One region of the Rummeliibacillus sp. SL167 genome, then DNA from elsewhere that is predicted to be linked to it. Evidence: riboswitches for the same ligand, from Rfam matches in the RefSeq annotation. Region 1 holds a riboswitch; each other region holds the start of a gene.
The links. A riboswitch is a leader RNA that binds a small molecule or an ion and turns the genes downstream of it on or off. The one in region 1 is predicted to bind preQ1.

Region 1 (10,250 bases):
ATCACCTTTGTCGTCTCCACAAAAGTTGTTTCTATGCCGTTTTCATCAATAATAGCAACAGCTGTTAACACTTGATGAGATGTACCTAGGAGTGAGCGAAGATGAGATATAGCTTCATCATGACTTGTTGGTTTATGAAGTAATTGATGATCTTTCACAACAATTGTATCTGCCCCAATAATGACGCTTCCAGGTGATTTTTCCCTAACATCTCGCGCTTTTAATAAGGCTACCTCTGTGACATATTGTGATGCTTCAGATGCTTGGACACTTGTTTCTTCTACATCAGATGTCACGATTTCAAACGGTATGTGGAATCGAGCAAAAATTTCCTTTCGACGTGGCGATGCAGATGCCAAAACAAATGATTTTGTTGTATGAAATTGCATTCCTTTCACTCCTCGTTTATTATTGTGATATTGATTTAAATATCCAAGCATGTTGATTAGGGAAAAAACAGGTGATAGATTGGGCATAATTCTAAAAAACCATGTATTTTTAGCTCCATTTATGTAGCTCCTTGTTGCGGCTAGCTCGTTTCCTTCATTCAATGAATATACTTCGTTGAAGACAATCCAATGTCCCGCGGAAAAAGCGAATATATCCTGTGAGAGCAAACAAATCCTCCGAAAGAGCGAATAAACTTTCGGAAAGAGCAAACAAATCCTCCGAGAGAGCGAATAATCAAACGAAAGGAGCCAATAAATCCTCGTAAAAAGCGAACAGTTTGTGGGAAACTAGATAATCAACCCATTTGATTAATATCGCATATAATAGTTAATAATTATATACCAAAAGCGACAAGCGCGCTGCTTTTTTGTTAGCTTAGCTGACCGATAATTATAAGTAAGTTTATCCACCCATGCTAGATTTTTGGTGAGCCCACGCAATGCGTCACCATGTGTTGTCAAGCAATAATTACAGCAATTTGTAGAGAATACAACAAGCCCCATCATTTCCTTATCAATATTGCTCAAATAACAAGTTTATGGGTCGAACAAAGACTGTTTAAATGCCAAAAATCCTTTATATTGTTGTGCATTCAATGGTAAGACCTTAAATCAATTACGCCTCCAGCGTAATTGATTTCGGATTTTTTCGAGCTTGCTCGAAAAGCTCCCCTTCAAAATCCGTGACATCCGCCGGAGGCTTTATCTTGATTCAGCAGACATTTGTACACCCGCTGAACAAGGAAAAACAAGCATTCATCTCAGCACCTATTGAGGGTGAGAGTCTTCTGCTGAATCAAGATAAATGATTGAAAAAACCTTGTTGTTCTTCTTGTGCCTTAATCGCTTCATTGAATTCTTGTTGTAATTCTTCTAGTATATCCGCTTCATTCGGCGGTTCTAAATAAGAATATTTTTCTTCTGTCATTCGAATCTCTTCTCCCTTCCATGCAATTGTAAAACGACCTGTCCAAAAATCTGTTAAATCTGAATTTTGATATGGCAACTTACCACCTGTTCATGCGGGGCATAGTGAAACTTCTCCCAGGAGGATTTTTTCTCCCCCTAGGTGTTAGTTGAACCAGTCGGGCTTTAACAGGCAGTTGGCTTCTCTTACTGCCTGTTAAAGTAGGACAAATTTCTATTTCAATCGTGTTTTCAATTTTTCACAGATACGATTGCCCACTTGCTCAGTCGTTGCATGTCCACCGAGATATGGCGTTACAAATTTTTCTTGAATGACTTCTTCCAATGACATCGATGAGCGTAAAAGGGGTACCACAAATACCGAATCCACCAACTAATAGACGATCTCCGTTTTGGAAATTGTAAGAAGTGCAATCATTACATTTACGATAAAAGAAAGATTTACAGCTTGAACATAGTCACCGCTATACTTACTGAGTCCAATATTAAGCAATAGGATACCGACAGCCGTCCCTGTCACTTGTCCAAAATTTCTTATCGTTGCAATTAGACTGCCAGCAATTCCAGACTGAGATGGTGGAAGACTCTCGATTACTGAAACATTATTAGGTGAAGCAAATAGTGAAAACCCGATCCCAAGAATCAGCATGACAACAACAATTTGATGGGGAGTTGTTGTGCTATCGAATTGACTTATTAGTAATAAATCTAATGCAATAATAGCCATTCCGATTAATGCAGGAATAAGGGTACCAATTTTATCTGCTAACCAACCACTTAATGGTGAGGCAATAATCATGACAATTGCTTGTGGGGTCATTAATAACCCGATATAAAACACTGGAAGCTTTAAAACATGGCTTAAGTACAATGGCAGTAATACATAAGTTGACATCATTAAAAAATAGTAAAAAAAGGTAGCGATAATTCCAATGGTAAACACGTGTGTTGATTAACCAAAATTATACAGTTTCATCATAAACCAAACGATGCCTTTCGATGATTTCTTTGAGTGTCAGCCGCCATTCAAAAGGCAAAGCATCACAAAGAAGCAATCGCTGAAATCCTGTGAGTGACAAGGGTTTTCGGTTGATTTGTTTACGAACTTGAACGTACAACCATTTCAATAAAACATACGCAATGAGCGCTGCGAATAGTTGGTTGAACACCGCATTTTTCGTCGTGCCAAACAACACAGGTACGTTTAAATTTTGTTTGATCCAGCGGAAAAACGTTTCAATCGCCCAACGAGACTTGTACATATTGGCTATTTCTTCCGCCGTGACATTCATCAAACTCGTCACCACACGCATTTCTTTTCCTTCATAATCCGTAAATTGAACGACACGATGACGCTTTTGTGTTTGTTTTTGTGATGTACCGATGATGCATGTGAAATCAGCCGTCACGTTAGAACTATTGGTACGACTGCCTTTGAGTGATTTTTTACGACTAAATTGTATGTTGTCTTTCAAACGAAAAACAAAATCTTGCCCGTCTTTTACGTACGAATCCACTTTATCAATCGAAAAATAAGCGCGGTCTCCGACAAGAATAAAGCGCTTGTCTTCGAGTTGTTTACCTATGGGTCCATCATGCTTTAAGCCTGTTGTTTCAACGATTTGAAGAGGCATACCGGTTTCATTCGAGAAGCTAACGTGCAATTTAATGCCGGAACGTTCACCGTGATAAACCGCCCACGGTAAGCGTGTCTTCCCCACCGTAATCGTTGTGGAATCAATGGACAAAAGGGTTTTCGGCATCTTCAAAGACCGTTGTGTAGCACGATTCAACTTCCCAATGAGGACTTCAAAAATGCGCTTGATGATGGCATAATCGAGCGCCTTCATATGCTTAGAAAGGGACGAATGGTCGACGGAAACTAATCCAAAGCTGGCACCTACATCAGCCGAATGTCGTAAGCTTTTCCACTCATTCGCCGCAGCTGCGACAAGATATGAAAGGAGTGTAGAAACGGTGCATTTGCGCGCTGTCTCTGCATAGTTAAATTCTTTTAAAATGGATTGTAGCTCGGTTTCTGAAAGAAAGTTTTGAATCATATTTTGGAACATGGTATGCTTGTTCATAAGAGATTCCTCGTTTCGTAAATGTTTGGTCGTACTTACATTTTACAAGAGGAATCTCTCTTTTTGTCTATATTTAATTGGAATAAAATAGATAATCAACACACCTGAATGGTAAACTTTCTATTTTTGAAAAATTTTAAATTGATCATCGGATTATCTGCCGATTTTTCCCTACGTACAAAAATAATCCATGCTAGCACTGATATAATTAATAATGATAATCCACCTAAACTGCTCCATCCTATTGTTTTTTCATTTGAAATGAAAAACAATAACGTGCTCATTGCTAGGAAAAATAACAATGCACCACTTAAATCAAATTGCAATTTTTGCTTTTTTTCTGAATCAAAGGAAGGTAAGAAAAATATTGATCCTAAAATTGAAATAATCCCTAATGGAATATTAATCAGAAAAATAGAGCGCCATCCAAATTGTGAGATGAAAAAACCGCCTAAAGAAGGACCAATAATTGTACCAGCTGCTACGACCGCTCCAATCATTCCTAAAGCTTTTCCCCTATTTCCCCTTTGAAAAATATTCGCTACAATTCCCATCACATTCCCCATAATCATCGCCGCTCCTACAGCTTGAATGCAACGAGATACAATCAAAAAAAGAAGATTGAAGGCTAATGCACTGAGTGTTGACCCAATGATGAATATGACTATACCGAATAGAAAAAAACGTTTTCTTCCTTTTTGATCTGATAAACTTCCTATGAAAGGAAGAATGCCAGTAATCAACAACAAATAGGCTACAATAACCCACTGTACTTGTTCTATAGAAACATGAAATGTCTTTTGTAATGTCGGTAACGCAACATTAATAATACTGCTATCAATATTTACCATAAATGTGCCTATTGTAACAAAGATAAAAATGATCCAAGGATTTACTGAATGAGTAGTTATTTTTTCATTCATTTCCATCACCTTTTTGTCCTTCTTCATATTTTTCTATAAAATAATCGAGCATTTGTTTTCTTCCAAGGATGTCTTCATACCATTTATCTAATTCTTGAAGACCTGACTCATTGATTTCATATATTCTCTTAGGACGCCCCTCGCCTTCTGTGATCCACTCAGAGGAAACAAAACCCTCCTCCTCTAATTCTCGTAAAACTCTATAAATCCCACCTCCATCTACCTGCATAGATTTCGGTTTAATCGTCTGAAAAATTTCTAATATTTGGCTGCCATATAATTTTTGCTTTCTTAAAAAAAGTAATATGAATGCAGGTAGATGGCGAGATTGCTTTCGATTCAAATGTTTGGACAAAACAATCACTCCTTTAAAATGTTAATAGCATTATAATGTTAATAACACTATAATGCAAAAAACATGTTCAAATCATTTTTTACTTATATTGTTTGATGACAAATTGTACATTAAGAGTTACACCTAAATTCCAGCATAAAGGTGCCTATAAAGTGAAACTTCCATCAGTGGAGGCTTTCTTCATCCCCACTGAAATAGAGGAACGGAAGTGAAAAACGCCACGTCCTGTGGCAACACCTGAGTGACCAACATTCTGTTCGCCCGGAACCAATCGGGCGCATGCGGCAGTTGATCCCCCACCTATCTTTCTCATTTCTCTCTAAACCTTATGGTAGAGGTCTTACTGCCCGTTAAAGCAGGATAAAAACATCGTATAAAATAAATTTCCACTCCAATATTTAAACGTGGAAATCATTTGATTAGATTTATTTTTCTTGTGGGGGACTTTTTGTGAGACTCTTCTCCCAAAAGTGTGATAGAATCTTTATTGAATCGAATACAATGCTTACAGAGCAGGAGAGGTACTAGAACAACCCTCTATAAAAAACTAGGGATAACTATATCTTTAGGGTATAGTTTTTTTATTTTTCTAGCATTCTCCTTTTTAGAACGGCAGGAGGAGATGAAAAAATGAATTTTCTATAGAGTAAAGGATGATTACATCAATTACGCCTCCAGCGTAATTGTTATTCAAAACATTGACTTTTAAGTACATGGATGAGCGCATTCGTTTTATCCCATAGATCAACGACCATTTATCATGTACTTCATTTTTTAAAAGGAGACTTTTCAATGAGAATCATCTTATATCTTGCTGCAATTGTTTTAGCAAATGTTATTACAGCAAAGTTTGCACCACTTCAATTGGGTGTCTTTATTATCCCTTACGGTTCTTTTCTAATTGGAGCTACGTTCATTTTACGTGATCTTGTACAAAACAAATATGGTAAAAAAAATACCTATCTTTTCATTGGTCTTGCGTTATTCTTATCCGCGATTTCTAGCTATGTTCTAGGCGATACACTGTGGATTGTTTTCGCAAGTGCCATTAGTTTTGCAGTTTCCGAAACAACAGATACTGAAATATATTCAAGATTAAAGACATCCATCAACTTACGGATCTTATATAGTGGTATATTTGGAGGGATTTTGGACTCTTCTATTTTCGTCATTGTTGGTCTATCCCCAATTGGTGCAGGCATGGTTCCATGGGACGCTGTTTGGATGGCGATCTTGGGACAACTTATGATCAAAATTGGCATGCAATTCTTAGGAGTACTTGTTCTTCGTTTGACCAATTTCTCCAAAATAGAATGGGCAAATTAAATCAGGAGATGAATGATAGTGTTAAGAGATGAAAAAGCAATCGTCGTATTTAGTGGTGGACAAGATAGCACGACTTGCTTATTTTGGGCATTACAAACTTTTAAAGAAGTAGAGGCTGTTACATTCAATTATCAGCAACGACATGTAGCTGAAATCGAATGTGCAAAAGAAATCGCAAAAGAATTGAATGTGAAACACCATATTTTAGATATGTCCTTACTCAATCAGTTAGCACCTAATGCGCTTACTCGGGATGATATTGAGGTCAAAGCAGGAGAAAATGGTGAATTACCCTCAACTTTTGTTCCTGGACGAAACTTGTTATTCTTATCATTTGCTGGTATTTTAGCGAATCAAGTAGGAGCCAAACATCTTATTACAGGGGTATGCGAAACTGATTTCAGTGGCTATCCTGACTGCAGAGATAACTTTATCAAGTCATTGAATGTGACATTAAATCTGGCAATGGATGAACATCTTGTCATCCACACACCGTTAATGTGGCTGGATAAAGCAGAAACTTGGAAAATGGCCGATGAGATGGGAAAATTGGAGTATGTTCGTACGAAGACTTTAACATGCTACAATGGTATTAAAGGCGATGGTTGTGGAACATGCCCAGCGTGTCAGTTGCGCTCAAACGGTTATCAAAAATATATGAAAATGAAGAAAAAAGAAAAGACGCTATTTTAAAGGGGTTTCTGGCAATAAGCGAAAATGCCTAGCATCAAAATACTCTGAATGAAGAGAAAAAATCTGCTCATATCTAACTAGTAGAATGAGCAGATTTTTTTTAATTGATTAAGGATTATTTTACGAAACAGGATTTTTAGAGAATCCTGTTTTTTTATATTTGAAACATCAATGGAATACAATCGTTTTATTGTCTTCCACGATAATCCGATTTTCTATATGCCATTTGACAGCTTTTACTAAGACGCGACGTTCGATTTGCGCACCGATTTTTTTCAACTGTTCTGCATTATCACGGTGATCTACACGTTCTACATCTTGTTCAATGATTGGACCTTCGTCTAAATCATTCGTTACATAATGGGATGTGGCACCGATTAATTTAACACCTCGCGCAAATGCACGTTGATATGGATTTGCTCCAATAAAAGCTGGTAAAAATGAATGGTGAATATTAATGATGCGATTTTTAAAGTGATCGACAAACTCGGGGGTTAAAATTTGCATATAGCGTGCTAAAATTAAAACATCCACATTATATTCTTCCACTAATCGAATTTGTTCTTTTTCTACTTGCTCGCGAATATTTTTATTGGCAGGAATATAATAGAATGGGATGCCTAATGCTTCAACCATCGGACGCGCCGTTTCATGATTGCTAATAACGAGTGCAATATCCATCTCTAAATCGCCATTTTGCCATTCCCATAAAAGTTCTAACAAACAATGTGGTTCTTTTGATACAAAAATGGCAGAACGTTGACGGACATTTCGATAGTAAAAATGATATTCCATTTGGTAATCTTCTGCGATTCTTTCAAATTCCTTTTCCATTTCTACAGCTTTTGCTGGCAAATTGTCACAGTGATATTCAATGCGAATAAAAAACGTACCGTTCTCTGGATCTGTTGAAAATTGGCTAGACTCAATAATATTGGCATTGTGATTATGTAAAAAAGAAGATAATACCGATACGATACCAGGTTTATCCGGACATTTTACTAACAGGCGTGCTCGATTTTCTAATCTATTCGAATGATTTTCTAACTTTTCATTATGTTCAAGTTTATTCGTCATCTAAGTACATCTCCCAGTTTCAATATACCTTAAATTATCAAATAATTTCAGTGAATATTCAAGTTTTTTCTTTTCACAATGACAGTTATTCATTTCTTTTTATTATTATCTTTCATAGGCGTGTTGATTAGCCTGTCTTACTTGTAAAAACAGGAAGAATTCGTTGGTTTCCAGCTACGACTTGCTCGCTTTCCTGCGGGGAGAGAAGCATGCCGCAGTGAAAATCTATATAAATGGAGCAAAGAATCCATATTTTTGAAGGATTATGTCAAATATATTTCCTGATTTCTGCCCAATCAACACGCTTGGCATGGTTATTCACCTGTACGAAATGAAAAGCAGTTGGATATACTTGTATGAAGACACATTTATCCTATTGAGGGAAAGAAGCGTGAACGATGAATCATTCATTTCATTACGATCCTTTTCAAAATCTGCAAGAAAAAAATATGACTTTCGAAGATGTTTTTCAATATATAGCCAATTTTATGCATCAAAATCCAAAGGGACAATATCGTTTAATTATTGGAACCGATTCACAAGTTCATAAAACGTATACCATATTTATCACAGGTATAGTTATTTTGCGGGAAGGAGATGGCGTGTGGGCTTGTATAAGGAGAGTCATTGTACCTCGAAAAATGTTGCATCTACATGAAAGAATTTCATTGGAACTTTCATTTACAGAAGAAGTTGTTTCCATGTTTACAGAAGAAAAAAAGAAAGAGTTAATTGACATTGTTTTGCCCTATATATATGATGGTTCAACTTTTGCAATGGAAGGACATATCGATATAGGAGCTGGAAACCGCAACAAAACGCGAGAATTTGTGAATGAAATGGTTACTAGGATAAAATCTATTGGAGTGGAACCAAAGATTAAGCCCGATGCTTTCGTCGCTTCAAGCTACGCCAATCACTTTACAAAATAGCATGGCATAAAATGGAACTTTTATAAAAGGAAAACACTGATGAAGAATAACGATATTCTGATTTTCATTTTCTAACGAATCTCAAATGACCGCAACTAATGAAAAATCCATCCAGCAATATACACGCTGAATGGATTCTTTTATTCATCTCACATGAATAGACAGTTTATACAATTTAAAACACAAGTAAAAAACAACTACAGGCGTGTTGATTATCCCATTTAATCCATAAAAATAGGGGGATTCGTTGATTTCCGCTCCGGCTTGCTCGCTTTCCTGCGGGCGAATGCTGAGCCTCCTCGCTACGCTACGGGGTCTCATCTATTCGCTTTTCCCGTGGGAGTCGAGCAAGCCGCAGCGAAGATCTATATAAATGGTCTTAAAAATACAGAGTTTTTCAGAACTATGCCAAACAGACACCCCTAATTTTGTCAAATCAACACGCGTGAAACAACTATCTATTTATAAAGAACTTCTGCACTGAATGAAAAAAACACCACTGTGTCAAGCTTCTTTATAGTACCTTTCCTAAAAATGCTTTTGTTCTTTCGTTTTGCGTATGGCCAAATACTTCTTCTGGATGACCTTCCTCGACAATATAGCCACCATCCATGAATATGACACGGTCTGCTACTTCACGGGCAAATCCCATTTCATGTGTGACAATCACCATCGTCATTCCTTCTTCAGCTAATTGCTTCATAACATCCAACACTTCCTTGACCATCTCAGGATCAAGAGCGGATGTTGGTTCATCAAATAGCATAACTTTAGGTTTCATCGCAAGAGCTCGTGCAATCGCCACACGTTGTTGTTGCCCCCCAGAAAGCTGATCAGGATAATTATAAGCTTTTTCCCGCAGTCCAACTTTATCCAATAGTTCCAACGCTAATTTTTCCGCATCTTTTTTAGCCATTTTGCGAACTTGAATAGGTGCCATTGTGATATTCTCAATAACCGTCATATGAGGAAAAAGATTGAACTGTTGAAAAACCATCCCTACTTCTGTACGGATTTCATTGATATTCGTTTTTGGATCATTTACTTTAACATCGTCTATGTAAATTTCACCATCTGTCATTTCTTCTAATAAGTTAATACATCTTAGAAATGTACTTTTTCCTGATCCAGAAGGTCCAATCACACAAACTACTTCTTTTTCTTGAACTTCATAATCAATACCTTTTAAAACTTCAAGATTTCCAAAACTTTTGTGTAGGTTTTTAATCTTTATCATACCGCATCCTGCCCTTCGTCATTGTTTTGCGGATGATCTAGCTTTCTTGAACGTCTTTTTCTTGGATTATAATGATTGCTAAAACGTTTTTCAATGTAAGCAACAAGCTTTGTTACAATATAAGTTAAAATTAAGTATAATGCTGCTGCCACTAAATAAGGCTCCCAGAAACGTTGATAAGCACCTACTACCACTTTACTTGCATACAGAATATCGTTAGCAGCGATAACCGTTACAAGTGATG
Region 2 (10,250 bases), 350 kb from region 1:
CTTTGTGTTTACCACTCTTTTGCAAATCAAGTACTTGATCCGAAAATTTATCATAATTGTTCACTTCAGTAGATACTTTCGTCAATAATTCTTTCGATTTTTGACGCTGTAAATTTCCTTCTAAATTCTCTATTTCCTGATTCAATTGTTTTCTAGTATCCATTAATGTTTGTAAATCTTCTTCATTTCCTAAAAGATATGATCTAATTAATTGAGCTTTTTTAGCAGTTAAACTTTCAATTTTGGCTGTTGCACTAATTTGAGGTAAGCCCGTATTTATAGTTGAGCTATATTGTTGGTTTATCTTGTTTAGCTGACCTAATATAACTAAAAATGCAGCAATAATAATCAAAATGATGATAGAAAAACTACCCAAAATCTTTTTACTAATAGACATAATGTTCCCCCATTTGACAATTTTCTTAGTTCCTATCTCTTAGTTCTTACATACCATATTATATAGGAAATATACGAACATGAATAGTCTTATAGTAAATAAATAGATTATCAATCGGCAGTTCCATACACAAAAAATACACGATAGGAAAGTTCTTTATAAATAAAATTTTATTAGTTTTTCAGGCGTGTTAATTATCCAATTATATCCATAAAATTAGGTATTCGTTGATTTTCGCTACGCTACGGGGTCTCATCTATTCGCTTTTCCCGCGGGAGCGTACACTAACATTGTTATTTATTTAAACAAATGGAAATATCAAACTAGTTCTCACTCTATCTTGACCAAGAAAAAAATTTTTTCACACGAAAAAACTCTAGCAAACGTTGATATAACAACATTTTAAGAGGGAGTCGAGCAATCCTCCGCTCCAATCGTTATAAATGACGCTAAAATACAGAGCTTTTCAAAATTACACCAAACAAACATCTCTAATTTTTGTAAAATCAACACGCATGAAATTTTATTAGTTTTTATACACTATTCAATTAAAGAGCAACTTCATAGACGGAAACTAGTTTTTTTGAAGCAATCAAAGCTTACAGCCAGTTGATTCCAAACCTACTACTCAAATCTTGAGGTAATGTCTGACTATATCAATACTGTGAGACAAACGAACAGTCCAAAATCTCCACTTCATGCTTCATTTTTTTGATGGTCCTTCAATTGTCGAAGAATTCGTTTTCTATATGCCACAAGTTGCCATATTGTTAATAAAATCACGATCCACAAAAAAGGTTCCTTTACACTGAAACCAACAGAAGACTTACCGCCTGCTAACGGCAAGATAAACATTAATACGATCAAATAAGTCATCACCGCCACTTCGACATAAAAATGCATCATTCTATCTTTGATCGCTGGCGTATATACACTAAACAATAATAATCCGAACCCTACTATCATCCAAGTGATATTTGGAAAGGCTTTCCATATCGTCCATTGCTGATAGAAGTCAAAACACATTAATAATGTGGCACCCAATAACCCACTCACTAATTTAAAAATATTCAATTCTTACATTCCTTTCGATTCAGCATAGCTTAATGCAACTTCATCTCGTGTAGCCTTTTCCTTATCCTCTACCAGGGTTAGGTTAAAACATTTGATCTTTTCAAGCAGTTATCACATTACCTATCTTTTGCCCATTACTTGAGTCATACTGCCTGTTTGATACACGATAAAAGGGGCATTTATCCATTCTTGTTTATACGAAAAAACCGACAAACCCTATTTTATACGCCTCTCTTATTCCCCCATATATATGTATGTAATTGAGGAAGTACCTTCACGTTTGTCACATCATCATCCGAAAGAACTTTTTCGATTAACCATTCATACTTTTGTAAAAGTTTATGGACTAACTTTAAATGATCAGTTGTAGTAATATCAGCATTTCCAACTTGAAAATAGAAAGAAACATCTGGATAACGATGATGAACCTGTTTACCAAATTCATAGTCCTCATTATTGAAAATAACAACTTTCAGTGAAACTTGGTGATCATTCTGTCCCCTTTTCAATTTTGCGAATATTTCATCGAGAACCGCAAAGTTTGTTTTCATCCCTGAACTTGGGGGCTTAGGAGAAATAGTTAGTGCATCTATTTCATAAAACCATTCCTGCCACTTGCTTCCTTGGGTTTCTACACCGATCTGTATATTTTTTTCTTTTAATAAAGATATCAAATCACTGAGGTTTTTCAATAAAGCAGGGTTTCCTCCCGAAATGGTTACAAACGAAAAACCATCTCCTCCAATATGCTTTAACTCATCCCATATTTCTTCAGCTGACATTTGCACAATTTGCTCTTTCCCAGTACCATCCCACGTAAAAGCAGAATCGCACCAAGAGCAGGAATAATCGCAACCTGCTGTACGAACAAACATTGTCTTTTGACCAATAACCATTCCTTCACCTTGAATGGTGGGACCAAAGATCTCCATCACGGGAATTTTACTCAATTTCCATCCACTCCCGTCTAGCTTCAGCATAGCTCGTCGGTGTTTCGAACAAACGTACAAATTCAACACGAGCATCATTGCCTAAATTTTTCTTGTGCAAAGCTTCTGCCATTTTTTCGTAAATCCAAACTACGATATTCTCTGCTGTTGTATTCATTAGAGGAAGTGTCTTGTTTAAATAGCGATGATCCAAATGAATTTCAATTTTTTCTTTCCAGATATTCTTTATATCATTAAAGTCGATCGTTAAACCTCGATCATCTGTGAATCCGCTGATACCAAATACAACTTTATACGTATGACCATGCAGATTTTTACACTTTCCTTCATAGCAGTGTAGATGATGAGCGGCATCAAAAGTAAATTCTTTGCTAACGAGCACTCGTTTCGAATGATATTTCAATTGCTTTCGATCAATATCTTCATCTATCTTTTGTAACTGATCGATAATTTCAAAGTCATACATATTTCAAAACTCCTTATAAAGTGAAACTTCATCAGTGGGGGTTTTCTTCAGCCCCACTGAAATAAAAGAACTCAGGTTAAAAGCGCCACGTCCTATGGCAACACCTGAGGGGCCAACATCTTGCCCGCCCGAACCAATCTTACGGGCAGTTGATCTCTCATCTATCTTTCTCGTTTCTCTCTATATCTTGAGATGGGGGTCTTACTGCCCGTTAATGCGGGATAAAAAAACAGCACCTTAAGAAAAGTACTGTTTTCTTAGTTTTTTTAAGAGGGTAGCTAGAACCTCTGTAGCGTATGCAATTTTCCTCGCAAGTGAGATCTCCACCAGTTCAAAAACAAGCACTAAGTAGAGAATACTGTGCGGATAAGTTCAATGGGTTTAATTATAGTATTCATTTTATCTTTCTATTATCAGTAAATCAAGGTTGTACGTATATCTTTTAGCATCCAATGTTTCACATCCATTGAATAAATGCTATAAATTTCGACAAGATTAGTGCTAAGTATAAAGATAGATGAATTTTTAGGGGGCTTTTCATGAATATTGCAGATCGACTCGTGATTATTGGATTCACTATAATAGCAATCGTTATGATCACTATTGTTATTTTTCTAGTATATATGATGGTATTTGATCGAAATCAAAAACGGCATGCCGTTTTAAGAAACTATCCAGCCCTCGGCAGAATCCGATACTTTTTTGAAAAAATTGGTCCTGAAATGCGTCAATATTGGTTTAACACAGATCTTGAAGGCAAACCATTTTCACGATTGGACTACGAGCATATTGTAAAAGGAGCAAAATATATGAGAGAAGTTGCTGCCTTTGGCTCAAAACGTGATTTTGAAACAGGAGGTTTTTATGTTCGTAATGATATGTTTCCTAAGTTAACGGAAGAATTAAAATTGGATCAATACGTAAAAGTCAAAACAAAACGATATATTTTATTGAAAGATCCACTATTTTCACAGCGAGAAGAAAAATGGGAGGATGAGGAGTCATCTGCCTATTTATTACATGATGATGATGCCATTGTCATCGGTTCTAAAACCAAACATCCATTTGTCGTAAAAAGCCTTATTGGAATGTCAGCGATGAGTTATGGTTCCTTAGGAAATCAAGCGATTACAACATTATCGGAAGGATTGGCTTTAGCGAAAGGAACATGGATGAACACAGGTGAAGGTGGTCTTTCTCCCTATCATTTAAAAGGTGGGGTTGATATCATTATGCAAATTGGGCCTGGATTATTCGGTATTCGAGATCAAAATGGAGAAGTAGATTGGGATGAGCTAAAAAAGAAAAGTGAAATCCCAGAGATCAAGGCCTTTGAACTCAAGCTCGCTCAAGGTGCCAAAGCACGAGGTGGACATATTGATGCTGAAAAGGTGACACCTGAAGTGGCAAAGATCCGAAGAGTAGAACCCTATCATTCAGTAGATAGTCCAAATCGGTTCCATCAGTTTAATAATATAAAAACGATGTGTGACTTTATCGAAAAAATTAGAAATCATACTGGTAAACCAGTTGGTATGAAAATTGTTGTGGGTGGAAATGACAGTATTGAAGAATTAGCAAAATATATGAAAGAATCTGGAAAAGGACCGGACTTTATAACCGTTGATGGCGGCGAAGGTGGTACCGGAGCCTCCTACCAAGAACTAATTGACAGTGTTGGTCTACCAATTAAATCGGCATTGCCAATTGTTGTGGCAACATTAACAAAATATGGGGTTCGACATCAAGTTAAAATTATCGCTTCCGGCAAAATGTTTACACCCGATCGAATTGCTATTGCTCTCGCAATGGGAGCAGATTTAGTCAATATCGCTAGAGGATTTATGATTACAATAGGCTGTATCCAAGCAATGAAATGCAATTCCAACGCCTGCCCAGTTGGAGTTGCCACTACCGATCCTGATTTACAAAAGGCATTGGTCATTGATGAAAAAAAATACAGGGTAGTAAATTACCTTATTACTCTTCGAAAGGGACTATTTCGTATTGGTGCAGCTGCCGGCATCGATTCTCCTGTCCATTTTAAGCCCGAACATATTATGTATAAAGATGATAAAGGTGTTGTCATCTCTTTAGAAACGATCCTTCAAAAAATTAAACAACAAATAATAAAGTGAAACCTCGTATAGAGTTGTCTGAAATGCAATTTATCATCCATTGACACCACTGAAAAAGTCGATGTGCTTTCAAAGATAGGAGAAAAATCACCTTTTGACTCATCATCAAAGAAAAAATAGTTTCTTATCAATGAAAAGATAGTTTTCAGTGGTCTCAAATCTTTCATACAAATATTAAAAATTTTTATAAATACATGCAATTCACAGCAAGATTCTAATGATGGTGAACTAGCAAAGAGAATCGTTACCTTGCCATCCGTTATTGTCACCTCAGCAATAATTCATCCTATCTTTCCCTCATCAACACGCCGAGATTCATATTTTTTTGACAATCATAGAGATTAATGATACGATAACCATTGATTTTTTATAAATCCTATCAGAATACTCGGAGGTTACTATGAGAAAATATTTTTCGCTTATGTCACTGCTAATTGCATTAACTTTAGTTCTTGTAGCATGTGGCTCAAACAACAACAAAGATGAAAAGGAATCTTCAACGTCTAAAACAACAGACTTGTACGATACGATTAAAAAAGAAGGCGTTTTAAAAATTGGAACAGAAGGCACTTACCCACCCTTCACATTCCATGATAAATCAAACAAGCTTACTGGCTTCGATGTTGATATTGCAACAGAAGTAGCAAAACGTTTAGGTGTAAAGGCTGAATTTAAAGAAACACAATGGGACGCCATGTTTGCTGGACTTGATGCCAAACGATTCGATATGATTGCAAACCAAGTAGGTATTCAACCAGATCGTCAAAAAAAATACGATTTTTCTGATCCATACATCGAATCAGGTGCGGTGTTAATCGTCAATAAAGATAATAATGAAATTAAATCTTTTGAAGATATAAAAGGTAAAAAATCTGCTCAATCATTAACAAGTAATTATGGTCAAATGGCTAAAAAATACGGAGCACAATTAGTGGGCGTAGAAGGATTTACGCAAGCAATATCTCTTATTGGTTCTAAACGTGTAGATGCAACTATCAATGATAAATTGTCATTCTTGGATTATCAAAAATCACACCCAAATGCACCAATCAAAACCGTAGATGCTGAGTCCGATTTAGCACAAAGTGGTCTAATGTTCAGAAAAGATAGCGACAAGTTAGTGGAAGCAGTCAATAAAGCATTAAAAGATATAAAATCAGACGGAACATACGCAAAAATCTCTGATAAATGGTTCGGTGAAGATGTTTCTCCTAAATAGTATTTTTCAAGATCCTGAGCGATTCGATCAATTAGTATCGATTGCTCAGTCTTCTCTTTTACCAATGGTAAAAGGAGCCATTCAATATACGATTCCACTAACGATTATCACTTTTGTTCTTGGACTAATTCTTGCTATCTTGACAGCGCTAGCCCGGATTTCAGCAAGTAAAATTTTGAATACAATTGCACGTATCTATGTTTCCATTATTCGTGGAACACCTTTACTTGTTCAATTGTTTATTATCTTTTATGGATTACCTAATTTAGGTTTTACAATAGATCCATTTCCATCTGCGATCATTGGATTCTCACTAAATGTAGGCGCTTATGCCTCTGAAATTATTAGAGCCGCCATTTTATCCATTCCTAAGGGGCAATGGGAAGCTGGCTATTCTATCGGAATGAATCGTACACAAACACTTAAACGCATCATTTTCCCTCAGGCTGTTCGTGTATCTATTCCGCCATTATCAAATACTTTTATTAGTCTTGTAAAAGATACGTCACTGGCATCGCTTGTCCTTGTATCTGAAATGTGTCGAAAAGCACAAGAAATAGCTTCGACGAACTATGAATTCTTACTACTCTACTCTGAAGTAGCTATTTTATATTGGATAATTTGTACTGTTCTTTCTATTATTCAAGGACGAATTGAATCCCGGCTAGATCGATATGTATCAAAATAATAATAGAAGGACAAAAGACTTCTGGTATTAAGTCAAGTATATGATTGATAAAAGCTAGAGAAGAATTTCTAAAAAAGAGTACCCAAGAAGAAAGTTTTCCATCTATCATTTTTGGATGTAGCCCTGAAGATAAAAACTATTCAATTTTCAAGGAACAGTTATTAACTTAAAATTTATTATACGAGGAGTATTAGATATGATCAGCATCAAAAATCTTCATAAATCATTTGGTGACTTAGAAGTTCTTAAAGGAATTGACTTAGAGGTAGAACTTGGTAAAGTGATCGTCATCATTGGTCCTTCCGGTTCTGGCAAAACGACTTTGCTTAGATGCTTAAATCTACTTGAAATTCCTTCATCTGGAGCAATTGAAATAGATGATCATCTAATGAATTTTAATGGAAAAGAAATTCCTCAAAAAAAGATCGTTTCATTTCGCAGTTTAACAGGAATGGTTTTTCAAAATTATAATCTATTTCCTCATAAAACTGCCCTTGAAAATGTAATGGAAGGGCCTGTTATCGTTAAAGGAATTCCAAAGAAGCAAGCTAAAGAAAAGGCAATCCAATTACTCAATAAAGTAGGACTTGCTGATAAAATAGACGATTATCCTTTTCAATTGTCTGGTGGTCAACAGCAACGTGTAGGTATCGCACGAGCAATGGGAATCGAACCAAAAGTGATGCTCTTTGACGAACCTACATCTGCATTAGATCCTGAACTTGTAGGCGATGTATTGCAAGTTATGAAAGATTTGGCTGAAGAAGGCATGACGATGGTTGTAGTCACTCATGAAATGCGGTTCGCCAAAGAGGTGGCAGATGAGATAGTCTTTATCGATCATGGTGAAATTGTTGAAAAAGGAACACCAGATGAGATATTTACGCATCCTCAGCACGAACGAACTCGACACTTTTTAGAACAAATTCAATGATGGGACTTGTTATCCCCTATCAAATAATAACGAACATTAAAAAGGCACAAATGCTATTTTAAACTGCCCCCATTGTTATAAACATGATCTAACAATGGGAGATGCAGTTCATTGATTCATTAGCATTCGTGCTTTTTCTTCTTATTATAAGTTTTCACTACAAAAAATGTGGGATTTTTCAGAATCTCATGTTAAAAACCTTTAACAGTAATTAAACGATATTAAACTTAAAAAAAACCCGACTTTCCATAAGAAAATCGGGTTTTTAAAACTTTGCTTAATATACTAAACCATATAACGCTTTAATATGTGATAGGTAACGGATGTTACTTGCTTCTTTCATCAAAGTAGCAGGCAAGCCTTTAAGTTCAGTGTTGTTCGCTCCAACTGTAGCTACACCATCTTTACGTCCAAGTGAAGCAAGTGTACCAGAGTTAACTGCTTTGAACTCTTTCAAAGGTTGACCTTTTAATTGAGCAAATAAGTTATATCCTGCAGTTTCCCCCATTTGCCATGCAACTTGAGCAGTTGGTGCATATAATGGACGAGCACCTTCTTCAGGGATCAATACAGAACTATCACCAACAACGAATACATCAGAATGAGAAGTTGATTGTAAGTATTCGTTGATCGTTGCTTTACCACGATTTACTTCTAAGCCAGATTCAGCAACAACTGGAAGTGCAGCTACGCCACCAGTCCAAACAAATGTATTTGCTTCGATCACTTGGCCATCTTTAAGAGAAATTTTGTTACCCTCAACGGCAGTTACAGGGAGACCTGTTAAGAATTCTACACCGCGTTTAGAAAGTGATTCTGTCGCACGTTCAATAAGAGTATTTGGTAATACAGGAAGAATTTTTGGACCTGCTTCCACTAATTTAACGTTAAATTCACTGAAGTCAACACCATATTTTTCAGCCACTTTTGGCATATGATCGATGATTTCACCAACAAGTTCGATACCTGTTAGACCGCCACCACCGATAACAATTGTACCATCTGCTGGATCTTTTGTTTCAGCGTAAGCTTTAATTTTAGATTCGATATGTGCATTGATGTTATTTGCATCGTTAACAGATTTAAGGACCATACTGTTTTCTTCTAATCCTGGGATACCAAAATATCCAGTTTGGCTTCCTAAAGCCACTACAAGGACATCGTAAGATAGAGATGAACCGTCATCTAATTTAACGAACTTGTTATCTGGTGAAATTTCAGTAACTTTAGCGATGTGAAGATCAATGTCTTTCCCTTTGAAGATTTTTTCTAATGGGAATGCAACTGCTTGTTCACTAATTGTGCCACCAGCTAAACGGTGAAGTTCTGTAATAATTTGGTGAGTTGGAAATTGGTTGACGACAGTAACTTCTGCGTCATCTTTTGTTGCGTATTTGCGGAAAGTTAAGGCAGTTAGAACGCCACCATAACCAGCACCTAAAATGATGATTTTTTTTGACATAATTAATCCTCCGTAATCAGAATCAGTATTGATGTTAAGAAAAGACTATTTTAAATTTTTATGTTCTTCGTTCACTTGAAGGAAGGCATTCGTAAAACGGAAAAATTGTTGTACTTGTGGATCTTTTAGTAAACGAATGATACCAAATAGTCCAATTGTTTCAGTGCTTTCAGCAGCACGATCTTTTGCTTCAATTGCTGTTGCAGCTAGACCTTTTGCTGAGTTCACAACTGGAGTTGCGATTTCACCTACAGCACCAGCAATATCATTTTTTAATATTTCATCTGTTGATAATGATACTGCAACATCATAGATTTTAGTTAAAGTTGTTACCATTTCAGTTAACTTAGGTAATTCGTTAACCAATGCTGTAATAGAATCTTGTACCTCAGGTTTTAATAATTGATCCAATACATCAAGTTTTTCTTGGCTTACAGCGGGTTGCCCAGCTTGTAATTGATTAGTCGCTTCTGACATATCCAATTCTCCTTTGCAATAACTATTTACTTATTATTTGTGAATACAGATAATTTAAAGAAGTCATACTCAATCATCTTTCGACATTTCAGTTGTTTGATGAATTTGACCAACAATGCCCAAAATCATACCACGCCACTTTTATCGCATTAATGGCAATCCATTCTCCTCCTCGAGATTGTGAAAATCCAATAGAGGATGGAATAGAATCATTTGCCAGTAAAAGCTCGATTGATTTCGAAATATAGACGTTGTCATAGCTAGTAACTATTTAGCCTATGTTTCCTTTTCCATCAATAGGAGATAAATCCTGATGATGAAAGTTTACCTTTTTTAAAAGTGCTCGTTTTTCAATAGAAACAATTGTCTTTTTGACGATTTAAATTCAACCTCTACCTTATAATTTGTGGAATGAACCACTTTTATAACTCTACATTTGATAATA
Region 3 (10,250 bases), on a different contig from region 1:
AGAATTTGGGCAACGTACTCGAAAATTAGCACATGCGTTGACCAAATTGGGGATGAAAAGAGGAACGAGAGTGGGTTCCTTTGCATGGAATCATCATCGACACTTAGAAGCTTATTTTGCTGTTCCTTGTGCAGGAGCTGTCCTCCATATGGTTAATATACGTCTATCCCCAGAACATATTATTTATATTATCAATCATGCAGAGGATGAAATATTATTAGTGGATGGGGATTTGTTTCCATTAATAAAGAAAGCGATTCCATTATTGAAATCTGTGAAACATATTGTGGTCATGCAAGATGGCCTGGAACTACCTGAATCAGCACCAGATAATATTCATTCATATGAACAGTTGATAGCCGATGCAGAAGAATATGAGTTTCCAGAAGATTTAGATGAAAATATGCCAGCGGGAATGTGTTATACGAGTGCAACTACAGGATTTCCGAAAGGTGTTGTTTATACACATCGCAGTATAGTGCTGCACAGTTTAGCACTTGGTTTAGTAGATTCATTTGGACTTCACGAGAATGATATAGCAATGCCTGTTGTCCCTATGTTCCATGTCAATGCATGGGGAATACCATTCGCAGCTGTTAATTTTGGCACAACTCAAGTATTGCCTGGACCTATGTTCACACCCGCGTTGCTGTTAGATCTAATCGAGCAAGAAAAGGTGACCTTAACGGCGGGTGTACCTACGATTTGGCTAGGCGCATTAAAAGAATTAGAAGAAAAACCAAGAGATATATCATCCCTGCGTGCCATTGTTTGTGGTGGATCTGCATCACCAAAAGGACTCATCAAAGCCTTTGAGGAAAAATATAAAGTGCCATTTATCGTAGGATACGGGATGACGGAAACAACGCCAATTGTCAGCCTGTCTACTTATACATCTGAAATAGAACAATGGTCAAAAGAAGATAAACTAAATATTCGTGCAACCCAAGGTTTAACAGTACCATTAATCGAAACACGCATTGTAAATGATGATGGAGATGCTCCGTGGGATGGTAAAACGATGGGCGAGTTAGTCATAAGAGGACCATGGATCGCGGATAAGTATTACAATGATGAAAGAACCGCGGAAGCATTTAAAGATGGCTGGTTATATACAGGTGATATCGCGGTGATCACACCAGAGGGTTATATTAAAATAACTGATCGAGTAAAAGATCTTATTAAAAGCGGAGGAGAATGGATCTCTTCAGTGGATCTTGAAAATGCTTTGATGACACATGAAGGGGTGTTTGAAGCCGCAGTGATTGCAGTGCCAGATGAAAAATGGCAAGAAAGGCCACTTGCCTGTGTAGTTCTAAAAGATGGGAGCACAGCAACAAAAGAAGAGCTTTTTTCCCATTTAGAAGGACAATTTGCTAAATGGTGGATACCTGATGATATCGTTTTCTTAAAAGAGATTCCCAAAACATCTGTAGGAAAGTTCTTGAAAGCCAAACTTCGTGAGGATGTAAAAGGACGTAAACCATGATAGATTATGTATGCATTCATAGATTTATCCCACCTTTAACGGGCAAGTAAGATCCCCATCTCAAGATATAGAGAGAAACGAGAAAGATAGATGGGGGATGAAGAAAACCCCCACTGATGGAAGCTTCACTCTATTAGGTTTTTCAGATATCTACAATAAGAAAAAGAGCATTTCAATGAAAGTTTCAAAGAAATTGCTCTTTTTGCGTGTAAACCGTCTATTCTTCTATCAATTTATTAAAATGAAGGCGCTTATTTAATAGCATCATCACAGGAATACCTACAGCCATGACTGCAAATTCACCAGCCGCGCAAGTAAGCCATGTCAATAAGAATGGTTTAAGTGCAAATGGGATATCTCCCACAAGTTGGATCTCTATGGCGATTAGGAACATCATAATCGTAAATACGATCGTATTAAAGATCATACGTGTTGCCTGTCCTTTAATAAAGCGAGCTGACCAAATAGTAATGGCAAGCGATAAGATCGATTGCCCAACACCAAATGCTAAATCATACATACCAAGCGGTGAAAACAGATTGGCGATGAAGACTCCTAAAACAATACCTATCATATACTTTTTGTTAAAAACAACAAGATGATTGAACATTTCTGATAGACGAAATTGTATAGCATTGTAGCCAAAAGGTTGGACAAGCATTGTTACAGCAATATATAGTGCTGCAATAATCCCGTTGATAACCATTGATTTTACTTTCAATTTTTAGTTCCCCCTAGTTTTTTTACGTGGGATGGTTTCGAACCGCGATATTGTTAGAAATAAATTTACATTGTAAATATATTAAATGGAAATGTCAAATCATATTTTTGAAAATAGAAATGTATAACGCAGTAGATTGTTTAAAAGATTCACAAAACGGACACATTTTATAAAATGTATGGAGAATCCTTATAAACAAGCATTTCATCGCAGTGAAGCGTTGAAGTTCAACGCGATAAACTAATTTAAACATTCATAATATTATTGACGGTTATAAAAGTCTTCTGTAATAATTACTGTGTTTAGTTACTAAAAGAATAAGAGACAACAAGAATTTGAGGGGGATATTATGAAGAAAACGAAAAAGTACGCATTGCTTTTGATGACAACTATCATCGTATTAGCTTTAGCTGCGTGCGGTAGTAAAAATAATTCGTCATCTGATACAAAGGATTCTAATGCAACAGAAGGCAAAACATATAAAGTCGGAATTACACAAATTGTAGAACATCCATCATTAAACCAAGCTACAAAAGGTTTTAAAGCGGCTCTTAAGGATGCAGGATTAAAAGTTGAATATCAAACTGAAATCGCTCAAGGGGATCAAAGTGTTAATACGACAGCTGCCAATAACTTGGTAGGAAGCGGCGTCGATCTAATCTTTGCTAACTCTACACCAAGTGCACAAGCGGTAGCTGCGGCAACATCTGATATTCCAATTGTTTTCACATCGGTGACAGATGCAGTTGGTGCAGAACTTGTAAAATCAATGGAAAAACCAGGTGGTAATGTAACAGGTACGGTTGATACACATCCTGATGCTATTCCAAATACAGTTAAATTTTTATCAGAACAATTAGGTGCTAAAAAAGTAGGAATGGTGTTTAACTCAGGTGAACAAAACTCTCGTGCACAAGTAGATATTGCGAAAAAAAAAGCAAAAAAAGCGGGCATCACAATTGTTGAAGCGTCAGCATCAACATCAGCAGAAGTAAAACAGGCGACAGAATCATTAGTTGGTAAAGTGGATGCCTTTTATATCATTACTGATAATACAGTTGTGTCAGCTCTTGAGTCAGTACTAGACGTAGCAAATGATAAGAAAATTCCTGTAATGGTAGGGGAACTTGACTCTGTAGCACGTGGTGGTCTTGGAGCATATGGCTTTAACTATTATGATATCGGTTATGAAGCAGGTCAAAAAGCAGTGGAAATCTTGAAAAATGGTAAAAAACCAGCAGATATCCCTGTTGCATATCCTACAAAATTAAAACTTGAAATCAACAAAACAACAGCAGATAAAATTGACGTAGACGTCAAAGATGAATGGAAAGCAGAAGTAGTTAAATAGATAGGAGATGATTCTTTATGTTTACAGCAATTTTCGGCTCAGTCGAGCAAGGGATCATCTATGCAATCATGGCACTCGGAGTGTATATTACATTCCGAGTGTTAGATTTTCCTGATTTAACAGTAGACGGTAGCTTTGTAACAGGTGCCGCAACAGCAGCAACAATGATCACATTAGGATACAATCCGATCATTTCCACAATATGTGCAGCATTGGCTGGCTTTGCTGCTGGTTCCATTACAGGTCTTTTGCATACGAAGGCAAAAATCAATTCACTATTATCAGGGATCTTAATGATGATTGCTTTATATTCGATTAATTTACGAATAATGGGGCTGACAATAGATACAGCTGTTGGACGACCCAATATTCCACTTGCCAATTCCGATTCATTATTCACAGCATTCTCTGAATTCTGGGGAAAACTAGGAATCGATAAAGCTTTCAATGGTATGTTATCAAACATGGGAGTTGAACATGTTCCAAATACTTGGGGCACAGTTTTCATCATGTTTATTTTGACTTTTGCGATTAAGTTTGTCCTTGATTGGTTCCTCAAAACAGAAATTGGTTTAGCTATTCGTGCAACAGGTGATAATGGCAAAATGATCCGCAGCTTTTCTGCAAACACCGATACATTAACCATCTTAGGCTTGGGGTTATCCAATGGTCTAGTTGCACTATCAGGCGCTTTGATCGCACAATACGGTAAATTTGCAGATGTTGGTATGGGCATTGGGATGATTGTGATTGGATTAGCTTCTGTTATCATCGGTGAAGCTATTTTTGGTACCAAAACAATTGCTCGTACAACGTTTGCTGTTATTTTCGGAGCCATTATTTATCGAATTGTTCTTGCACTAGCATTGCAAGTTGAATTTTTAGATACAGGTGATATGAAGCTAATTACGGCTGTTATAGTAGTGATCGCGTTAGTTATCCCAACTTTAAGAGCAAAGCAAAAAGAGAAATCCCGCATAGCTAAACGCCGTGCTGAACATGCTAGAGCAGTGAAACAGGAGGGGAAGAGGAGTGCTTAAATTAGAAGGGATCAATAAAATCTTCAACGAAGCGACACCCGATGAAAAAATTGCTTTAGATAATATTCATTTAGAGTTGAAAACAGGTGATTTTGTCACTGTTATTGGTAGTAATGGTGCTGGTAAATCTACGATGATGAATATGATTTCAGGGGCCTTAACACCAGATCTTGGGAAGATTGAGATTAATGGCAAGGATGTCACTAGACTGCCAGAACATAAACGGTCGCATTTTATCGGTCGTGTATTCCAAGATCCAATGGCAGGTACAGCGCCAACAATGACGATTGAGGAAAACTTAGCAATCGCTTATTCACGTAATCAAAAAAGAACGCTTCGAATAGGTGTAGATAAAAAGCGCCGAGAATTTTTCAAGGAATCATTAGAAACATTGCATCTTAATCTTGAAAATCGTTTAAATGCCAAAGTTGGTCTGTTATCTGGTGGAGAACGCCAAGCTCTGTCATTATTGATGGCTACCTTTACAAAACCAAATATCCTTTTACTAGATGAACATACAGCTGCTCTCGATCCATCAAGAGCAGAGTTAATTACTAATTTAACAAAACAGCTTGTAGAAAAAGATAAACTAACAACGTTGATGGTTACACATAATATGCAACAAGCCATCGATTTAGGAAATCGTCTAATTATGATGGATAAGGGACAAATTATTTTAGAAGTCGAACCATCTCTGAAAAAAGATTTACAAATAGATGACTTGATGCTTCAATTCCAACACATACGCGGAGAGAAAATGGTATCCGATCGAACTTTATTAAGTGTGTAAAGTATCTAAAGAGCCTTGTAATCGGTAAAGATCTATTTGGAAAAATAAAAAGATCATTCGGAGAGATACTGATGGACGAGGTTTTTAAAGAGTTGAATATTATATCAAATTGAATATTAGGCGACTCTCTCGGTGTTAAGAATCCTAGGTTAAATAGGGTTCTTAATACCGAGTTTTTCTTTGCTGGCTGTAATAATGAATCCACGCTATAATGCGATCTTTATATGCTTTGTCATGAAATTAACTGTAAACAAGACTTTTTATAAGTAATTATTGCACTCATCGATGGTAAAAAATATTATCTTATTTTTTCTTGCAATATTTCAACAGAACTTAAAACATCAGGATCCGTATCATTCTTTAGTATGTTTATTAGTTTATAGAGTATATCTTTATCTAGTAAATAGTCCAATGTATTGGCGGCATCAATAACCGATATTCTTATTTCACTATCGCTATGATGAGCTAGTTGTATTAATTTTTCTGTATACCAATTTAAGTCTATATGATCCATTTCTTCTATATCTTGAGCAATGATATTTATTGCATCAATTATTTCGTCGATATTGTTTTCTTTTATAAAACGTTCTACCTCTTCTTGGGATGTTTGAGGAGCTCCATACTTTTCGAGTAAGAGTTCCCCAGTATTTTCTTGAATAAATAATTTTGAAATAAATTCACTAAAAGAATTAGCTATAGTTATGATTTCATTACTGTCATTATTGATATAAATAATGGGAGGTTCTGTTTTGGTATTTCGGTAATCAAAAGCAATCCATTCTGAACCATCTCCACTAATTAAGACAATATTTTTAGGCATGTCCCACTCTTCTAAATAATAGGGTGTTTCCAATATTCCTGAATCTTTACCAATTCCTAAGATGTGATCGATATACCCGGAAGTATCATCCCATGCAGTAGGTTTTGGACTGTGGAAAGCATTATAAATAATTTCCCCACCATTCTGAACTTTGAGTACATCAATATATTCTTTTGGTAATTGAATGTCAAAAAATTTTTCAGTTTTCTTAATATCAGAATTTTTCAGCTTTTTTAATTTGTATGTATCTTCAGGGTTACTTGCCCAAAATTTATTCATACGAAATTCATCCCTTCACATAAAAAAGTATTATAGACACATTATAATGTAAAATTTTTATAATTTAAATATTATTTTAAATTTTTGTTTACAATTATATGTTTTTAATGTAATTTATATTACGTTATCCTTTTTTGTAAAAATATATAAAAAATATTTTATAAGGAAAAGAGATGTTATATGAAAAAATGGTTTAAAATTACTATAAACTGTATGATTCTTATTTTATTGTTTAGTCTGATTCTTCCTAGCTATGCAAGTGCGGAATTGGATTCATCCGAGACTGAAGTTGATAAATATTGGAAATATGAAAATGGAGATTTAGGATTATTATCCGTTCCTAGGACCGGTAATTTATCCGGTTATGTTAATACATCAAGTGGACTACAAATATATGACGAGGTTGTATTTGATGATCCTTATTTAATTGATAACACATCTTCGGAAGATTTAAATTATAATGATACAGATAATCTATCATCATATTCAAAGATAGAATTCGAAGATACTACCTCACCGATTGATAGTGAAGATAATTATTTGGAATTATCAAAAGCGTATGATTGGATAACACCAGCATTAAAAGCAGCAACTTATGTTGTTGGAGCAAAAATATATGTTAGACAATACTTGAAGGAAACAACTAAAAAAATTCTTGTTAGGAATGGAAAATTAGCAGGGAAAAGCCATCCTAAAACTAATGTTAAATTTACTAAAAATGGTTTCCCAAAGTTTGAACATAAATATCAAGTTAAATTACCAAAAGCATATTGGAAATCGTCAAATACTAGACAATTTAACTGGGCTAATGAAAGGCTAAAAAGAAAAATTGAGATAAATTCTATTTATAGTAATAAATTTACTGTATATCAGCAATTGGAAATCAGATCTGGAAAGACTCCGTCAGGGTATGTATGGCATCATCATGAAAGAACAGGATATTTGCAGTTAGTAGATAAAAATGTGCATAAGAGAACTGGACATACTGGAGGAAAGTCTATTTGGGGTTCATTATAATTTGCTACCAAAAAAACCATTTTTCTTATCATTATTGATGGGCACTTTTATAACATCAAACACATTCATGGACGTAGTTTTTAAAGAGTTAGATATTATATCAAATTGAATATTAGGCGACTCTCTCGGTGTTAAGAATCCTAGGTTAAATAGGGTTCTTAATACCGAGTTTTTCTTTGCTGGCTGTAATAATGAATCCACGCTATAATGCGATCTTTATATGCTTTGTCATAATGACTAAAAACGGTCTTATATCTTAGAATATAGAAATAGTTTTCTAGCCATATAAAAAAATTCTATAAAAACCTTCTAAAACTTTTAAAATAGAGGCTTTGCCAAAACATGTGCTTGACGAAATGAATAGGCATATTTATTGGTAAAAGATAGTGTTTAATAGTTAATTTTAGCTTTAGCTAGATCTTCGCTGCGGCTTGCTCGAGTCATCGAAAATGCATACGCATTTCCTTCGTGCGGTGTTGATTCGATGAAGCCAATTCAATGTCCCATGGGAAAAGCGAACAGATGAGATCTTGCACGGAGCGATTTAAGGAACGAAATCTAAGAACACCACGTCCTGTGGCAACGACTCCGTGATAACATCCTGTTGCTCCCAGCGTTCGCCCGTAGGAAAGCGTGCAAGCCGTAGCGGAAATCAGTAGGACATCTAATTTTTATGCCAAGAACAGATTTTGGTGTAGAGTCTAAAAATATCAATTTTTTAAGTTTAATATCCAATTAAAGCTCAATTCTTTAATATCCGCTATAATAGAATCAACTTAAAATAATAGAGAATGGATGACCATTTTAATTTTTAAAAGATACATTTAAAAGTTACGATAATGGCTGTAAAATAGATGAAATAACATTGATAGAGAAAATCCTATATGTAAAGCTGGGAGCATTTAGATGAATAAATTTTTGCCGAATATGTGGAGTATTTGTTTATTACTGATTTTTGGTTTTTTAACGATCATCGGTGTCGTTGCACAAATAGCCAGCAATCCAGATTTGAATAGTTGGACGTGGCGTCAAATAGTGATGCTCGTTATAGGTATCGTCGTTTACTTTTTGTTTTCATTTTTAGGTTTTTATTACTTGATCGCGCGTATGAAAATGCGAGGGATCTGTTGGGATGAAGAAGGGGTATATGTAGATTTTAGCCACCATAAAATATACTGGCATGAAATTGAGGGTATCTATTGTACAAATTATCCTGGCGTCGGTAAAGCAACAGTGATCGCTACATCTACAAATTCTAAAAAAGACATCCAAAAGCGTCTTGATAAATTGAAATCGCCAGTTTCAAGGTATTCCTTTGATATTTTTTGGATCAGTGTACAAAAGTCCAAAATAATGCATGAGCAGCTTCTTTATGACTTTGAACAATATAAAAAAAGTCATATGGCTGCCTATCATAATGGTTATTTCATACAATAAAACCTCCAAAGATCATGGCTTCTTTGGAGGCTTTTTTACGATTATTTACAAAGGAAGATTTTCATTTTTATGCTTATAAGGAGAAGTTTTCTTAGGTATTGGCAGTGTTTATGACCAATTTTATACTAACAATGCAAACAATGTACGATCATTATTCACAACTTGGAATGAGAAGTTGTTGTTCTTCATACGTTCAAGTAATCCAGCATAATCTTCTGGACGTTTCAATTCAATCCCGACTAGTGCAGGGCCGCTTTCTTTATTGTTTTTCTTTGTATATTCGAAAGTTGTGATATCATCTTCAGGTCCCAAAACTTGAGTTAGGAATTGACGAAGTGCTCCTGCGCGTTGTGGAAAGCTGACTAGGAAATAGTATAGCAATCCTTCGTGGATAAGTGATTTTTCTTTGATCTCTTGCATACGGCTAATATCGTTGTTACCACCGCTAATAATACAGACGACGGATTTACCTTTGATTTGATCTTTATAATAATCGAGTGCAGCAACAGGCAGAGCACCAGCAGGCTCTGCGATGATAGCATGCTTATTATATAAGTCCAAAATTGTTGTACAATCTTTTCCTTCTGGCACAATAATGATATCATCTAAATATTTGTTACAAATTTCAAATGTTTTTTCACCCACACATTGAACGGCAGCACCATCAACAAATTTATCGATATGCGGTAATTCTACAGGATGACCTTCTGCAAGTGCTTTTTTCATACTTGCAGCACCAGCAGGTTCAACACCAATAATAGATGACTGTGGTGAAACATTTTTCACATATGTGGCAATTCCAGACATCAAGCCACCACCACCAATAGTACCGAAAACGTAATCTAAAGGCTCTTCAATATCGTTCATAATTTCAACAGCGACTGTTCCTTGTCCGGCAATAATCTCTGCATCATCAAATGGGTGGATAAAAATATGTCCATCTGCATCTGAGAATTCTATTGCACTTTTCGCGGAGTCATCGAAAGTATCTCCAGCTAAAATAATTTCGACGAATTCACGACCAAACATTCGAACTTGGTCAATTTTTTGTTTTGGAGTGGTTGTTGGCATGAAAATATGTCCATGAATACCTAAATGGGCGCAAGCGTATGCAACACCTTGTGCATGGTTTCCTGCACTAGCACAAACAACACCTTGTTCGCGGGCTTCTTCCTCGATTGTTTTGATTTTATAGTAAGCGCCTCGTAATTTAAATGAGCGTACGTGTTGCAAATCTTCACGTTTTAGGTAAACATTACACTCATATTTTTCAGATAGATATTCATTCTTTTGTAAAGGTGTATGC

Region 2: another riboswitch for preQ1. It lies ahead of queD (6-carboxytetrahydropterin synthase QueD); the one in region 1 lies ahead of FEZ13_RS05350 (VUT family protein).
Region 3: another riboswitch for preQ1. It lies ahead of FEZ13_RS12160 (QueT transporter family protein); the one in region 1 lies ahead of FEZ13_RS05350 (VUT family protein).

The regions. Positions count from the first base shown of each region.
Region 1 covers NZ_VCBM01000001.1:1,180,644-1,190,893, forward strand. The annotation lists gene FEZ13_RS05310 (Maf family protein) at 1-389, opposite strand, end outside; gene FEZ13_RS05320 (hypothetical protein) at 1,246-1,455, opposite strand; gene FEZ13_RS20560 (hypothetical protein) at 1,591-1,749, opposite strand; gene FEZ13_RS05330 (MFS transporter) at 1,750-2,319, opposite strand; gene FEZ13_RS05335 (IS4 family transposase) at 2,339-3,463, opposite strand; gene FEZ13_RS05340 (MFS transporter) at 3,559-4,392, opposite strand; gene FEZ13_RS05345 (PadR family transcriptional regulator) at 4,379-4,741, opposite strand; gene FEZ13_RS19375 (hypothetical protein) at 4,887-5,054, opposite strand; PreQ1 riboswitch class I at 5,254-5,298, shown strand; gene FEZ13_RS05350 (VUT family protein) at 5,534-6,067, shown strand; gene queC (7-cyano-7-deazaguanine synthase QueC) at 6,080-6,760, shown strand; gene purU (formyltetrahydrofolate deformylase) at 6,929-7,837, opposite strand; gene FEZ13_RS05365 (ribonuclease H-like YkuK family protein) at 8,236-8,769, shown strand; gene FEZ13_RS05370 (amino acid ABC transporter ATP-binding protein) at 9,284-10,006, opposite strand; gene FEZ13_RS05375 (amino acid ABC transporter permease) at 10,003-10,250, opposite strand, start outside.
Region 2 covers NZ_VCBM01000001.1:834,439-844,688, reverse strand. The annotation lists gene FEZ13_RS03815 (methyl-accepting chemotaxis protein) at 1-397, opposite strand, end outside; gene FEZ13_RS03810 (hypothetical protein) at 1,094-1,471, opposite strand; gene queE (7-carboxy-7-deazaguanine synthase QueE) at 1,693-2,421, opposite strand; gene queD (6-carboxytetrahydropterin synthase QueD) at 2,414-2,887, opposite strand; PreQ1 riboswitch class I at 3,139-3,181, opposite strand; gene FEZ13_RS03795 (FMN-binding glutamate synthase family protein) at 3,427-5,025, shown strand; gene FEZ13_RS03790 (amino acid ABC transporter substrate-binding protein) at 5,426-6,244, shown strand; gene FEZ13_RS03785 (amino acid ABC transporter permease) at 6,228-6,932, shown strand; gene FEZ13_RS03780 (amino acid ABC transporter ATP-binding protein) at 7,129-7,866, shown strand; gene FEZ13_RS03775 (NAD(P)/FAD-dependent oxidoreductase) at 8,144-9,328, opposite strand; gene FEZ13_RS03770 (DUF1641 domain-containing protein) at 9,374-9,805, opposite strand.
Region 3 covers NZ_VCBM01000002.1:154,241-164,490, forward strand. The annotation lists gene FEZ13_RS12155 (long-chain fatty acid--CoA ligase) at 1-1,489, shown strand, start outside; gene FEZ13_RS12160 (QueT transporter family protein) at 1,707-2,195, opposite strand; PreQ1 riboswitch class I at 2,218-2,262, opposite strand; gene FEZ13_RS12165 (ABC transporter substrate-binding protein) at 2,560-3,561, shown strand; gene FEZ13_RS12170 (ABC transporter permease) at 3,579-4,601, shown strand; gene FEZ13_RS12175 (ABC transporter ATP-binding protein) at 4,594-5,391, shown strand; gene FEZ13_RS12180 (SMI1/KNR4 family protein) at 5,690-6,490, opposite strand; gene FEZ13_RS12185 (HNH endonuclease) at 6,671-7,507, shown strand; gene FEZ13_RS12190 (hypothetical protein) at 8,414-8,944, shown strand; gene ilvA (threonine ammonia-lyase IlvA) at 9,065-10,250, opposite strand, start outside.